2 regions of the Paenibacillus macerans genome follow, and region 1 is predicted to be linked to the other one. Evidence: predicted binding sites of a transcription regulator. Region 1 holds the regulator's gene; the other holds the start of a gene.
What was found. The regulator LexA, encoded in region 1, represses DNA repair genes until DNA is damaged. The targets are predictions, from matches to a motif close to CGAACATATGTTCG.
Positions count from the first base shown of each region.

Region 2: ruvC (crossover junction endodeoxyribonuclease RuvC) is a predicted target of LexA. The motif match lies at 4,914-4,927, and genes of this name have one in related genera.

Region 1 is NZ_UGSI01000001.1:1,484,150-1,491,941, forward strand. It holds gene DYE26_RS06815 (HAD family hydrolase) at 1-96, opposite strand, end outside; gene DYE26_RS06820 (hypothetical protein) at 151-687, opposite strand; gene DYE26_RS06825 (DUF896 domain-containing protein) at 701-874, opposite strand; gene DYE26_RS06830 (LysM peptidoglycan-binding domain-containing protein) at 1,141-1,425, opposite strand; gene lexA (transcriptional repressor LexA) at 1,917-2,543, shown strand; gene DYE26_RS33335 (hypothetical protein) at 2,648-2,809, opposite strand; gene glnA (type I glutamate--ammonia ligase) at 3,457-4,785, opposite strand; gene DYE26_RS06845 (MerR family transcriptional regulator) at 4,810-5,220, opposite strand; gene DYE26_RS06850 (methionine gamma-lyase family protein) at 5,305-6,558, opposite strand; gene hflX (GTPase HflX) at 6,577-7,792, opposite strand, start outside.
Region 2 is NZ_UGSI01000002.1:1,785,627-1,793,418, forward strand. It holds gene DYE26_RS31320 (AraC family transcriptional regulator) at 1-1,279, shown strand, start outside; gene DYE26_RS31325 (iron-hydroxamate ABC transporter substrate-binding protein) at 1,413-2,384, shown strand; gene DYE26_RS31330 (FecCD family ABC transporter permease) at 2,402-3,409, shown strand; gene DYE26_RS31335 (FecCD family ABC transporter permease) at 3,406-4,413, shown strand; gene ruvC (crossover junction endodeoxyribonuclease RuvC) at 4,941-5,444, shown strand; gene ruvA (Holliday junction branch migration protein RuvA) at 5,441-6,058, shown strand; gene ruvB (Holliday junction branch migration DNA helicase RuvB) at 6,095-7,099, shown strand; gene DYE26_RS31360 (SpoIID/LytB domain-containing protein) at 7,155-7,792, shown strand, end outside.

The DNA of each region.
Region 1 (7,792 bases):
CGCGAACTCGCAGGCCGCGGCAAAAGCTTCCTTTACGCTGCGGTCATCCCACAGCAGCGTATCGTCCAAATCAAAACAAACAGCTTTAATCGTCATCGTTTCAACCTCGCTCCATGATCTCCCTATGGGGGCAAATGAACAACGCCTTCCTTATTCCTTGACCAGCTTCACGTGATGCGTGTTGGCATACAGTTCCAGCCGCGCGGCCATCGCCTCGGTGTCAAAGCGGTTGCGCGTCCGGTAAAATACCCATTTTGCATCCCGGATTTTCGGCTCAATTACGATTTTGTTCCGGCTTACGATGATTTTGCTGATATTTCCGGCATCCAGAGATTTGTCCCGGTTAAATTTCGAGGTGTAGAGCCAGCTTTTGTTGATGCGCAAATACGGCTTGCGGAGAAATATGGCGAGCGCCAGCACGGCGTAAAGGATGATCGTAATCCAATACATCATCGTATTCACCTCGGCCGAATTCCCGATGATGCCGACGCTGGCATAGAGCAGAGCCAACAAGAACAGCACGATCGGCAAAATAAAGTTGCGCCCTTTGAAGACGTCGCCTTCCCCGTTAGGTCCCAAGACGCTTCTCGCGTTTCTTCCGCCCTGCCCGCTCCCCAAATTCGGGCCCTTTCCTTTTTTCTGCATCCGGAGCTGATTCCGCTCCACTTTCCGGTCAAACGAAGCCATGCATGTTCCTCCCCTATTTATCTACAATCTCGATCGATTCGAGTTGCCGGCGAAAATTTCTGCGGACATTCTCCAGGTATGTTTCGCGAAGCTGGGCTCTTTCCAGCATCTCGTCCTGCGTTAAACCTTCCGTTTTATGCTTGCGGGCCAGTTCGTTAATCCGCTTTACCAAAGCATCGATGTCCATATCTTCCTCCTGGATTCATTTACTATGCGCTCCGATGATTCCGGTTTAGCCGCACTTTGGCGGAACAAGCATCATGCAGGGCATTAATTCTTACTTTGACATGAGAAAAAGAGCTTGTCAAGGCGGCGGAAATCACTCCAGAACGCCAATGGCAAGCCCCTTTAGTTTATAGAAATGGTTTAAAAAGTCCGCTTTGACGACAGCCCCTTATAAACACGCGCTAACATATATAAGAAAATAACGATTTCCGTATGTTGTACGTATTGTCATTCCAAAGGAATGAACAAAATATCCCCCGCCTTAATCTCGCTAGAGTTCAACCCGTTGACGCGAATCAACTTCTTGATGTAGACGCGCGTGTCCGATCCTTGCGGCTTATGTTCAACCGCGATTTCCCACAATGTATCCCCGGGCAGAACAACGACTTGCTCAAGCTCCCGCTCCGGACGGCCGGAATCGGAGGAGGCGGCAAATGCCGTTACCACGCCCGTACAAGTAAGGCTCAGCACCAGAAGAAAAACGGCAACCTTGGCGAGGCTGTGACGAAACATCGAAATATGTAGTCTTCTCTTTGCGGGACGAGTAAAAGAAGGTTGGTCATAGATGCTTCTATAGGTAGTGTATCTTGGCATAAATTCATCACTCCAAACAAGCGTTCTTATTAATGCCATTACTATAACACGAACATTTGTTTGATTCAACACTTTTTTCGAACAATTGTTCCCTTTTTTCTTTAGTGCGAGTTTAAAAAGTCAGTTATTCAGCACCGAGAAAGTTGGTTGAAGCCGTGGACGTTAGGAGCTTAGCGTTCGTTTTGGGTACGTGAACACCTGAATGCTTCCTTAGGAACATGCTTCGGAAGCATATGCTAGAGCCCGGCTGAATTCAAGATTCGACGTCGAAACCGCTTCATAATCCGCTTCGTGATCAAAAGATTACTTTTTGATTTCTTTTTAAAGTTTACTTTTAGAACTAATGTTTGTGCGAACGGAAGTTCTGTGTTATAATTTTTCCAAACGTTACTAAATGGGGTTGATCCGATATGTCAAAGATATCCAGCCGGCAACAGGCCATTCTGGAATTTATCCGCAATGAAGTTCGCGCCAAGGGATACCCTCCCTCTGTCCGGGAGATTGGGGAAGCTGTAGGACTTGCCTCCAGCTCTACGGTTCACGGCCATTTGGACCGGTTGGAGAAGAAGGGGCTGATCCGCCGCGATCCGACCAAGCCGCGTGCCATCGAGCTGTTGAATCAGGAAGAATCCGAGAGTTTCAATAACTTCGCTCAAACCGTCGCACGCGTTCCCGTCGTGGGCAAAGTCACGGCCGGTGTTCCGATTACCGCCACGGAGAACATCGAAGATTACTTTCCGCTGCCGGATCATTACACAAGAGACGGAGAAATCTTCATGCTCTCCGTAGTTGGGGACAGCATGATCGAAGCCGGCATACATAATGGAGATTACGTGATTGTCCGCCAGCAGCAGACAGCGAACAACGGGGATATCGTGGTTGCGATGACCGAAGACGACGAGGCGACGGTCAAAACCTTTTACAAGGAGAAGGACCATATTCGTCTGCAGCCGGAAAATCCGACCATGGAGCCGCTGCGTCTGAAGCACGTGACCATCCTCGGTAAAGTGGTGGGCTTGTTCCGGGATCTGAACTGATTCATTTTACGGCAATGAAAAAAGGACGAAGCAGAACAGTCTGCAGCGTCCTTTTTTCCACTTGAAATTTTCATCGGAAAAGGGATGATGCACCCCTCCGTCCGCTAGTCCCAATCCAAATCCGGGAAATAAGGCATCGTTCCGTAGCCGGATTTTCCCCGTCTGCCTCGCATTCCCCATCCAAACCCGAATCCCGCCCGTTCGGAAACCCACCACTGTTTCAAACGATACCGGCGCCGCTGATATCTTTTGAGTGCGGTAACCATTTCATTCAACCTCCTTATATCTATAAGGTATCCAATCGCTGAATAAAAAACGGCATAATTACAGTTTCCAAAATATTCTAGTCCAATAAACGGACTCGCCAGGCCGGTTGATGGAAAAAGTATGAACTGCATAAGATTATTTTTTATCTTAACCCGTTGCGCTGAGCCTTCCAGTGTGATGGTACTTGGATCGAAGGAGGATCTCCGGTCCGGCTCTAACAACATAAGGACAAAAAACGTCGTTATTCCGGCGAAGTCCGTCAATTTGAGAGAAAGAGAGACAATTTATGCCGCTATTTTCCCCCGCCCTCGAGAAAATGCTGCATTCCGGACGGTTCACAGGTCAATAAGAACAAAAAATGCCGCTAATGGGGATAAATATGCCTGGGTCCGGATGATAAGTACATAAAGTGCCGCTATTTTGAAGGTCAACGGTGTATCGTTCCACCCGACGGTTAGCCGTACCATCCAACAGGTTGGTCATTCTACTCGACAGGTCAGCCGTTCCACCCGACAGGTTAGCCGTTCATCCGGCGCAAAGTCGTTCCAGCAGCAGGCTGTTAAGCGTCGATATCCTAGGCTGAGCCCATTATTGCCCGCAAAAAACAAAAATCCCCTGAGGCCAACGGCCCCAAGGGATTCCTCAATTAATACAGCGTCATGTACTGATCGCGTTCCCACGGATGTACTTGCGTGCGGAAAATATCCCATTCGATTTCCTTCAACTCGTAGAAATGGGTCAAGGCGTGATCGCCAAGCGCCTCGGAAATGATTTCGCTGCGGAGCAGCTCGCCAAGCGCTTCCTTCAGATCGGCCGGCAGGCTTGGAATGCCTTCTTCGACGCGCTCTTCCTCGGACATCACATAGATATTGCGATCGACCGGTTCCACCAGCGGAAGCTCCTTCTTGATGCCATCCAGGCCCGCTTTGAGCATCACGGCAAGCGCCAGGTAAGGATTGGCCGCCGGGTCAGGGTTCCGCACCTCGACCCGGGTGCTGAGGCCGCGGGAAGCCGGAATCCGGATCATCGGGCTGCGGTTGCTGGAAGACCAGGCCACATAACACGGCGCTTCATAACCCGGAACAAGGCGTTTGTATGAGTTGACCGTCGGGTTCGTGATCGCCGCGAACGCGCGGGCGTGCTTCAGAATGCCGGCCATGTAATGACGGGCTTCCTTGCTCAGGCCAAGCGGATCGCTTTCCTCATAAAACGCGTTCGTATCCCCTCTAAACAGCGATTGGTGGCAGTGCATCCCCGAGCCGTTGACGCCGAACAGCGGCTTCGGCATAAACGTGGCATGCAGGCCGTGCTGACGCGCGATCGTTTTGACGACCAGTTTGAACGTCTGAATCTGGTCGGCCGCTTTGACCGCATCCGCATATTTGAAGTCGATTTCGTGCTGGCCTGGAGCCACTTCATGGTGAGAAGCTTCGATCTCAAAGCCCATCTCTTCCAGCGTCAGCACGATTTCGCGGCGGCAGTTCTCGCCAAGGTCCGTCGGCGCCAGGTCGAAGTAGCCGCCTTGGTCATTGAGTTCCGTCGTCGGATTGCCTTTGTCATCGGTTTTGAACAGGAAAAATTCCGGTTCCGGACCAACGTTCATCGAGGTGTAGCCCATTTCCTCCGCTTCCTTCAGCACGCGCTTCAAAATGGCCCGCGGATCTCCGGCAAACGGCGTGCCATCCGGCATATACACGTCGCAAATCAGGCGGGCAACGCGATCTTCAGTCACCCAAGGGAAAACCACCCAGGTATCCAGATCCGGGTAGAGGTACATGTCAGATTCTTCGATACGAACGTAACCTTCGATGGAAGAGCCGTCAAACATCATCTTGTTGTCGAGCGCTTTTTCCAACTGGCTGACCGGAATTTCCACGTTTTTGATCGTACCGAGCAAGTCGGTAAACTGCAGGCGGATAAAACGTACATTTTCCTCTTTGGCAATGCGCAAAATATCTTCTTTGGTGTAACTCATGAATTACCTCTCCCAACATTTAGATTATTTTTTGAAAAAGCGGGACAGCTCGCCTTGGATCAGGGAAACCTGATTCGGCTTGCTCCCGGTGACCAACTGCTGCTTCAGCATGCGGTAAAGCTGAGAATCGGTCATTTCTTTCCGCTTCTCTTCCGTGTCCTTCGTGATCACCGTCGCCTCCTGGGATTCACGTGACATCGGATTCATCACCTGCTTGATGCCGGCGATATTAACGCCTTTATCAATGAGACCTTTAATCTCCAGCAGCCGCTCGACATCATTAAAAGAGAACATACGCTGGTTTCCCGAAGTGCGCGCAGGCACAATCAACTCATGCTGTTCATAATATCTGATTTGTCTTGCCGTCAAATCCGTGAGCTTCATTACGATACCGATAGGAAATAAGGCCATATTTCTGCGAATTTCGTCACTCATCGCTCTCAACCTTCCAGTTATATAATCTCTTGACCTTATCATATGTGAGTTATCCTAACATGTCAATAGATATGTTAGGATAACTCACAACAAGTTGCGGTCTTTCATCGTCTGGAGGGCGGTAAGCAACCCGAATTTCACGTGAGAATAAGTTAATCCGCCCTGCATGTATGCGATATAAGGGGCGCGTATCGGCGCGTCGGCGGACAATTCCAGGCTTCCTCCCTGAATGAAGGTGCCGGCGGCCATAATCACGGGATGCTCGTAGCCCGGCATATCCCAAGGCTCCGGCACGACATGACCGTCCACCGCGGCCGCCTTTTGAATGCCTTGCACGAAAGCGATCAATTGCTCCGGACCGCTGAAGGAAATCGCCTGGATCAAATCCGTCCGCCGCTCGTTCCACCCCGGCCGGCTTTCGAAGCCGGCCCGCTCGAATACCGCCGCCGCCAGGACGCTGCCTTTGACCGCTTGTCCCACGATGGTCGGCGCCAGGAACAGCCCCTGGTATATGCCGCGGGTCGTCCCCAGCATCGCCCCGACTTCCCCGCCGATTCCCGGCGCCGTCAGACGATAGGATGCGAGCTTCACGAGGTCTTCGCGCCCGCAGATATATCCCCCGGTTTCAGCCAGGCCGCCGCCGGGATTTTTGATCAAAGAGCCGGCGATCAGATCGGCGCCGACCGAGGTCGGCTCCCGTTCTTCGGTAAATTCGCCGTAGCAATTGTCGACGAACACGATCGCCTCCGGTTTGAGCGCTTTAACCTCGCGCACCATCTCCCCGATTTGTTCGACGGTAAAGGAATCGCGCCAATCGTATCCCCGCGAACGCTGGATGCCGATCACCCTCGTCCTATCGGTAATTTTCCCTCTCACCGCCTTCCAATCGATTGTGCCGTCGGCAGTTAGCTCCGCCTCGTTATAGGCGATTCCGAAGTCCTGCAGCGAGCCGCTGCCGTCTCCCGGCTTACCTATCACTTTATGTAGTGTATCATAAGGACGGCCCGTGATATAGAGCAGTTCGTCCCCGGGACGTAAGACACCGAACAATGCCGTTGCGATCGTATGCGTTCCGGAAGCGAAATGAGGGCGGACGAGCGCCGCCTCCGCGCCGAATACGTCAGCGTACACGAGATCCAGCACCTCGCGTCCGCGGTCATTGTAGGCGTATCCGGTCGATCCGGAAAAATGGTAATCGCTCACCTGGTGCCGCTGAAACGCTTCGATGACTTTCCACGAGTTGTGATCGACGATTTCGTCGATCTCCCGAAACCTCCCCTCCGCCTTACGCTCGGCCGCTTTTAGCCAATTTACGATCTCATCCGAAAATACCGCCATCTTGTTGTTCTCTCTCCCTTATCTCGATTCGTTCGTTTCTTCATGGACGTCAGGCTTTTGAACCGCAAAAGGAGCGAGCTGATACCCGTATTTCGCAAAATCCGCCTGGTTTACGTTCACATCGTAAATCATGTCCGCCTCATCCATTTGCTGATTCACCACATCGCCGATCCGGTACAAAACGGAGGCGAGATCGCCCCGCTCCGCCGGAATCCGAAACGATTTGGTTCCGCCGGACAACCTGCGCTGCACCGCTTCGCGGATCGCGGCGAGGTCCCGTTCATCGTAAGCGCTGATCTTTAAGTACCCTTCGCCGGAGGGCAGCATCTGCAAGCCATCGGGCCGGCAAAGATCGATTTTGTTGAACAGAACGATCTGAGGTTTTCCCCCCGCCCCCAGCTCGGTTAAAATCCGCCCCACGACCGCCATCTGCTCCTGACGCATCGGCGACGACGCGTCGACGACGTGAAGGATCAAGTCCGCCTCGTTCACTTCCTCCAGCGTCGCGCGGAAAGCGGCCACCAAATCATGCGGCAGGTTTTGAATGAATCCGACCGTATCGGTCAGCACCACCTCTTTGCCGCCGGGCAGCGGCAATAGTCGCGTCGTCGGATCAAGCGTGGCGAACAGTTGGTTCTCCACGTACACGTCCGCGTTCGTAAGCTGCCTCAGCAGCGTGGATTTGCCGGCGTTCGTATAGCCTACCAGCGCCACCTGCACGACCCCGGTCTCCTTGCGGCGGGCCCGATGCAGCCGGCGGTGCCGCGTCACCTCTTCCAATTGACGCTTCAGCTCGCCGATGCGGCGCCGGATATGGCGGCGGTCCATCTCCAGCTTGCTTTCCCCCGGTCCCCGCGTGCCGATGCCGCCGCCGAGCCGGGACAGGTTTTTGCCGTGGCCGGACAGCCGCGGCAGCAGATAGGTCAGCTGAGCCAGCTCCACCTGAATGATCCCTTCCCGCGTTTTGGCCCGCTGGGCAAAAATATCAAGGATCGGCTGCGTGCGGTCGATAATTTTGGCGTCCAGCATCTCCTCCAGATTACGCACCTGCGCCCCGGACAGCTCCTGGTCGAAGATCGCCGTATTCGCTCTCAGGCGGTCCATGAGCTCCCTCAGCTCCAGCACCTTGCCTTTACCGATAAGCCAGCGCGGATCCGGTTTGTCGCGGTTTTGCACCGCCGTCTCCGCCACCTCCACGCCCGCCGTCTCCGCCAGCCGGACCAATTCGTCCAAA
Region 2 (7,792 bases), on a different contig from region 1:
GATCGTGGCCATGCTGGAGGAGTTGTATCTTTATCGTTCACCGGCTTATGAGGCCCGGCATGTCCAAAATCAAATGGTGTTTTACCGGATTATTTTTGAGCTGCTGTCCCGATCCGGGGGAACCCATTCGGCCAATGGGGAGCTAAGCATGGAGCGAAGCATCGCTTATATGGAGAACCGCTTTAGAGACAAAATAACCCGTGAGCAGTTGGCCGCGATGGCGGGCGTAAGCAGTTCGCATTATTCTATTTTATTTAAGCGGATTACCGGCTTTTCGCCCCAGGAATATCTGTCGCGGCTGCGCGTTCACCGGGCCGTCGAGCTGCTGATCGGCGGTTCGGGCACGCTCAGGGAGATCGCGCAGAAGGTCGGCTACAAGGATGAGTTTTACCTTAGCCGCCGTTTCAAACGGCAGATTGGAGTATCCCCGACGGTTTATCACAGCATTTCTCCGCAGCGCGTGGCCGTCATGCTTACTCCTTATGCCAGCCATCTGCTGCTGCTGGGGCGCGAACCGGTGCTCACGATTTCGGAGAACGGCGAGTATGTCCATACCGCAGAACTGCCGCAGCCGCAAGCGATGAGATTTATCCATACGGATTGTACCTTCGAGCAATTAAAGTCGGCACTGCTGGATACCAAAGCGGATATGATTATCGCGGCGGGGGAGCATTTGCACAGACACGGTCTGAATCCCGAGCAGCTGCGGGCGGTCGCGCCTGTGGTAGAAATTCCGTGGATGGAACTTGGCTGGAAGGATCATCTTCGCCTGATTGCCCGGGCGATTCGGCAAAGCGAAAGGGCGGAAGCGTGGCTGGCGGCATTTGAACAAGAGGAGAAGTCGGCTCGTCTTTTGGTACGGCAAAGGGCGGCCGCGGACGAAACCGTGGCGATTTTGGTTGTCCGGCCGGAGGGACTGCTCGTTTACGGCGCCCGCAATGCCGGGTACGTGATATACCATTCGCTTGGGCTAAGACCCCCGGCAAAAATACAGCAGCTTAATCATAAGCTGGGCAATACATTCCATTCGATTCCCATCGAGCCGGCGGAGCTGGCCGATGTTGCGGGGAATCGCCTGCTCGTGATCGTGTTTCCCGATGCCAAAGGTTCCACCGCACACGCGGAAGCCTTGTTTCAGTCCCCGTACTGGAAAGAGCTTTCCGCCGTACAGCGGAACAAGGTGCATCATTTGGACATGGACGAATGGATTCCATACAATCCCGTGTCCATCCGCCTGCAGTTGCAACGTGCTGTGGCGTTATTTTCCAGCATCCAATAGTCCAAGCTCCTTCCCTAACAATAAGCTATGGTTAAGCGAAATAAGGCTGAATATAATTAGTTATGAAAATGAAACTCATTATCAATTAGTGTCCTCATTGACACATAGCTATTGTAAGGGAGAGAGTCATCTGATGAGAAAGCTGCTTATTCCGTTTGTTCTGTCATTAGCGGTTATGCTGAGCGCGTGCGGCGCAAGTCAAAGTCAAGGCGCAAATCAAACCGATCGCACAGGCGATAGCGGGAATTCTTCCCCCGGGTCTTCCCAGTCTTCAAACGAGCCTGACTCCGGGACCATGACTTATCAATCCGAAAACGGCCCAGTCGAGGTTCCGGCCCATCCGCAGCGCGTCGTTGTCTTGACCAGGTTCCTGACGGGCAATGTCATGCAGCTGAATGTGCCGATCGTCGGAGCGGACGAGATGTCCAAGGAAAACCCGCAATTCAAAGACCGGCTGAAAGACGTGGAAACGGTGACGGACGAAAGCTTGGAGAAGATCATCGAACTGCAGCCGGACCTCATCATCGGACAGTCTGATATTAAAAACGTAGACAAGCTCAAGCAAATTGCGCCAACGGTTACTTTTACGTACGGAAAAGTCGACTATTTGACGCAGCAGCTGGAAATCGGCAAACTGCTGAACAAGGAAAAAGAAGCCCAGGCTTGGGTGAATGATTTCAAGGCGCGGACGAAGCAGGCCGGCGAAGAGATTAAAGCGAAGGTCGGCGAAGGCGCGACGGTCTCGGTGATCGAGACGTTCAACAAGCAGCTTTACGTGTATGGCTACAATTTTGGGCGCGGCACCGAACTTTTGTATGGCGATTTGGGCTTCAGCCTGCCGGAGAAAACCAAGGAAGCAACGAAAAAGGACGGCTATTTCGCGGTATCCTCCGAAGTTTTGCAGGATTACGTGGGGGACTATATTATTTTCAGCAAAAATGCCGACGAGGACAATTCCTTCCAGAATACGCAGTCTTACAAAAATATCCCTGCCGTCAAAAACAACCGGGTTTTTGAAGCCGATGCGAAAGCTTTCTATTTCAACGACCCGCTCAGCATGGAATACCAATTGGACTTCTTTAAGAAAAGTTTCCTGGGCAAGTAACCAAGGCAGTGATACCTATGAGAGTTAAATTACGTTCCATTCCGTTTATGTATAAGCTTCTCGGCAGCGTGCTGCTGCTCGTCGTCTGCTTCGTGATCTCGATGTTGTTCGGCGCGCAGGAAACGGCGCCGCATGAACTGTGGCTGGCGCTTACTTCGGCTGCATCCGAAGGGAATGTACTCACGCTGCAAGAGATCCGTTTGCCGCGTGAACTGGCCGCGATGCTGGCCGGCGCCGCGCTTGCCGTATCCGGCGCGATTATGCAAGGGGTCACCCGCAATCCGCTCGCCGATCCCGGCTTGCTGGGACTCACGTCCGGCGCCAACCTGGCGCTTGCCGTCATTTTTGCGTGCATCCCGGGTATCAGCTACTTCGGCATCATGCTGGCTTGTTTTATCGGCGCCGCCGCAGGCGGAGGGCTGGTCGTCGGACTTGGCGCGGTGCGCCGGGGGAACTTGTCCCCAGTTCGCATCGTGCTCGCGGGAGCGGCCATCTCCACCTTTCTGCAGGCCGCCACGGAAGGCATCAGCCTTGCGTTCAAAATCTCCAAGGATGTCTCCATGTGGACGGCCGGAGGCTTAATCGGGACAAATTGGGAGCAAATTCAGACGGTCGCGCCGGTCATTGTTGCCGGAATCGCGGTGTCCGTCATGTACTCCGGCCATTTAACGATTCTCAGCCTGAGCGACGAGGTGGCGGTAGGCCTGGGGCAAAAGCTCGCGCGGATCAAATTTATTCTGTTTGCCCTGGTCATCCTGCTGACGGGGGCCGCGGTGGCGCTCGCCGGAAACATCGCCTTCCTCGGGCTGATGATTCCGCATATCGTCCGCAAGATCGTGGGCACGGATTACCGTTATATCCTGCCTTTTTCGGTGTTTGCGGGAGCCGCCTTCATGCTGCTGGCGGATACGCTCGCCCGGACCATCAACGCCCCTTACGAGACGCCCATGGCGGCGATTGTGGCCATGGCAGGCTTGCCGTTTTTCCTGCTTGTCGTGCGTAAAGGGGGCAAATCGCTATCATGAATCCGTCCGCTTTTGTTCGGAAACAGCGTATCATTTTGCTGATCAGCCTCGGGGCCATCGTTCTGACGGCTGTTGCCAGCATGGGGTTCGGCTATTCTTCTCTGTCCTTCGACAGGCTGCTTCCCGTGCTGCTGGGCCACGGCACGTTTAAGGAGGAGTTCGTTCTGTTTTCCGTCAGACTGCCGCGAATTCTGGTCACATTGTTGTCGGGAATGGCCTTGGCGTTATCCGGGTCGATCCTGCAAAGCGTTACCCGCAACGATTTGGCCGACCCGGGCATCGTCGGCATCAATTCCGGAGCAGGCGTGGCGATCTCCGTGTTTTTTCTGTATTTTCCGATCGAAACGGGATCGTTTGCCTATATTCTGCCTTTTGTTGCGTTTGTCGGGGCTTTGATCACGGCCATACTCGTGTATATTTTCTCGTGCAGCCGGACCCGGGGGCTTGATCCCGTTCGCCTCGTCTTGGTTGGAGTGGGCTTCTCCATGGCGCTGTCGGGGATTATGATCGTGATTATTTCCTCGGCGGAACGCGCTAAGGTGGACTTTATCGCCAAATGGATTGCCGGCAATATTTGGGGTACGGACTGGCCTTTTATCGGGGCCTTGCTTCCGTGGCTGATCCTGCTTGTGCCGTTTACTTTGTTTAAATCCCGGCAGCTTAATCTGCTCAGCTTAAGCGAGGCATCGGCGATCGGCGTGGGCGTTCATCTTGAGCGCGAGCGGCTGATCCTGATTTTGGCCGCCGTCGCGGCATCCGCATCGGCGGTTTCCGTCACCGGGGGCATCGCCTTCATCGGCCTGATGGCTCCGCACATCGCCAAAGCGCTGGTCGGACCGCGCAATCAGCTGTTCATTCCCGTCGCGGTGCTGCTGGGCGGGTGGCTGCTGCTCATCGCCGACACGATCGGCCGCAATCTGGTCGATCCCGACGGGATTCCGGCCGGTGTTATGGCCTCGCTGCTCGGGGTGCCTTATTTTGCTTATTTACTGCTTAAAAAATAGCGTCAGCATATAGGCTCAACCTCTCAACCTAGAAATCGGCGCTTGACGGTTGGCTGCTGGAACGATGAACTGAACGATGAACCGTCGGCGTTCAAAATAGCGGAACTTTATGTACTTATTATCCGGAGCTAGGCATGTTCACCCTCATTAACGGAATTTTATGGCCTTATTTTCCTAAGAGTAGTCCAGATCGCGAGTATTTGTTGCGGTTCGTAGAAAATAGCGACATAAATTCCCTCTATTTCTCTTTGAATGGGGGACATCGCCACAATAACGCCATTTTTTACCCTTATATTTTCGCGAGAGTTAAAAGTATAAGAAAAGCGCAAGCACAGAAGATGGATATCCTCTTCCTGCTTGCGCTTGTTTGTTTTTCCCCTTCATCAATCCCGGCGCTCTACAAACTTTTTCCTCAATGTGCGCGATCTTTTGTTATAATAAAGTGAATACATATGTTCGCTTCAAAAAAGGACGCGAGCTCCGCAAGCAAAACGGGAGTTCGAGCATACATTTGGGGAGAGATGAGCTTGCGTATACTTGGAATCGACCCTGGGATCGCGATCGTGGGGTTTGGATTTATCGATAAACAAGGGAGCAAACTGACTCCGGTGCAATACGGCTGCATTCAGACGGAGGCGCACACGCCGGAGGAAGAAAGGCTGCTTCATGTATATGAAGGCATGGTGCAGTTGATCGAAAAATATAACCCGGACGCGGTGGCGCTGGAGAAGCTGTTTTTTAACCGCAACGTCACGACGGCGATGTCGGTTGGACAAGCGAGGGGCGTGCTGGTGCTGGCGGCGGTCCAGAAAGGGCTGCCGGTCGCGGAATACACGCCGATGCAGGTCAAGCAGGCGATCGTCGGATACGGCAAAGCCGAAAAGCGGCAGGTGCAGGAAATGACCCGCATGTTCCTGAAGCTGCAGGCGATCCCGAAGCCGGACGATGTGGCCGATGCTTTAGCCGTCGCAATTTGCCACGCGCATTCTTACACATTAAATTCTAAATTAAACGAGGTATTGCGTTCATGATCGATTTTTTGCGGGGCCAGGTGGCCCATTTGGAAACGGAATATGTTGTACTCGACGTGCAGGGCGTAGGTTATCAGGTGTTTTGCCCGAACCCGTATGCGTTTGCCGCGAAAGGACAAGAGACGGTGACGATCTATACGCATCATCATGTCCGTGAAGACGCGATTTTGCTGTTCGGCTTTCCCACCCGCGAAGAGCAGAGGCTGTTCCGCAAGCTGATCGAGGTGTCCGGCATCGGGCCGCGCGTGGCGCTGGGCATTTTGAGCGGGGGCAGTCCGGACCATGTGGTGGCGGCGATTCACCAGGAGAATATCGGCTTTCTGACCAAACTTCCGGGCATCGGCAAAAAAACGGCGCAGCGTATGATTTTGGACCTGAAAGACAAGCTCGAAGGGATGGGCGGCCCCTCTTTATTTGATGATCCGTCCGAGGCTCTCCCTGCGGCCGAATCCGCTTATCCCGGCTGGCCGGAAGCCCGGGAAGGGCTTAAGGCGCTTGGATACACGGATGCCGAATTGGACAAGGTGTGGCATCGCATGAAGGAGGATGTCGCCCCGGATGAAGCGGTGGATTCGGTAATGAAAAAGGCGCTCAAGCTGCTGTATGCCGGCTGATGAGAGAAGGACTGGAAGGAGAGCGAACGCGCAATGATGGAAGACCGGATCATATCGGCGAATTTGATGATGGAGGATCAGGCCGTCGAGCTGAGCCTCCGTCCCCGCTACTTGGCGGAATATATCGGACAAAGCCAAATCAAGGAAAATTTAAAAATCTACATCGAAGCGGCGAAAATGCGCAATGAAGCGCTGGACCACGTTCTGCTTTACGGGCCGCCGGGACTGGGCAAAACGACGCTGGCGAACATTATCGCCAACGAGCTTGGCGTCAACATCCGCACAACGTCGGGCCCGGCGATTGAACGGCCCGGCGATTTGGCCGCCCTGCTGACGAATCTGCAGGAAGGCGATGTGCTGTTCATCGACGAAATTCACCGCCTGCACCGCACGGTTGAAGAAGTGCTGTATCCGGCGATGGAGGATTTCGCGCTGGACATCATGATCGGGAAAGGGCCAAGCGCCCGCTCGGTCCGGCTCGATTTGCCGCCGTTTACGCTGGTGGGGGCGACCACCCGGGCAGGCCTGTTGTCGGCGCCGCTGCGCGACCGCTTCGGCGTCGTCAGCCGCCTCGAGTTCTATACGATCGGCGAGCTTAGCTTCATCGTATCCCGGGGAGCCGATATTTTCGGCATCGAAATGGTCGGCGACGCCGCCGAGGAGATCGCTTTAAGATCGCGGGGGACGCCGCGGATTGCGAACCGGCTGTTAAGACGCGTCCGGGATTACGCGCAGGTGCGGGGCGACGGGATGATCACGACGGACATCGCCAAGGAGGCGTTAAAGATGCTGCAGGTCGATCCGATGGGACTCGATCTTATCGATCACAAGATGCTGCGGGCGATGATTACGAGCTTCCGGGGAGGTCCGGTCGGACTCGATACGATTGCGGCGACGATCGGCGAAGAAAGCCAAACGATCGAAGACGTGTACGAGCCATATTTGCTGCAGATCGGATTTTTGCAGCGAACCCCGCGCGGCCGTATGGTGACCCCCGCAGCTTACCAGCATTTGGGGCTGCCCATGCCGGAAAGCCCTTAAAGGGGAAATTCGCTAGCATTCGGGTAACATTACATCATAGAGAGGAGAAGCGGTTTTGAAAGGGACGAGACGGGCAATGACATTCAGCAAATGGGGAAAAGGAATCGCGGCCGCTTTGCTGTTAACTGCAGCGGTCCAATTCCCGGGGGTTGCCGGCGCCGCAGCTTCCGAACAAATTCGCGTAGCTATGTACCTGGATCTTGGCAGCACGTACAAGTCGACCGTGCCGGCGGTAACGCTGAAGACGGAAGCGGCTGCGGAAGCGGGCATCATGGCCGGCGGAGAGTTTGCGCCTTGGCTGGAAATGGCCGCAGCCGAAACCTCCCGGTTTAGCGTCAGCGGCTTTAAAGTGAAGGCGCTGGAAAGCACCGACTGGGGAACGGTCGCCGCCGCGGTCAAAAAATTGCAGGGTACCGCCGACAAACCGGTGGCCTACGCGGTCGATCGGCCGGCCGGCACGGTTTACCGGATTTATACCGGCCCGTATGCCAGCGCGGCCGAGGCTCTGACAGCTGCCGGCCGGGTCAGCCAAGCCTTGTCCGGCCAGCTCCTGGGCCAAAAGCCAAGCGTACGGGGACCTTATTACATATCGGCCGGCCTTTTCGGTTCACGGAATGAAGCCGAATCGCTAGCCAAAACGTTGAGCGGGCAGGACGCCGAGGCGTTTGTGGCCATGACCGGCCCGCAAAAGTA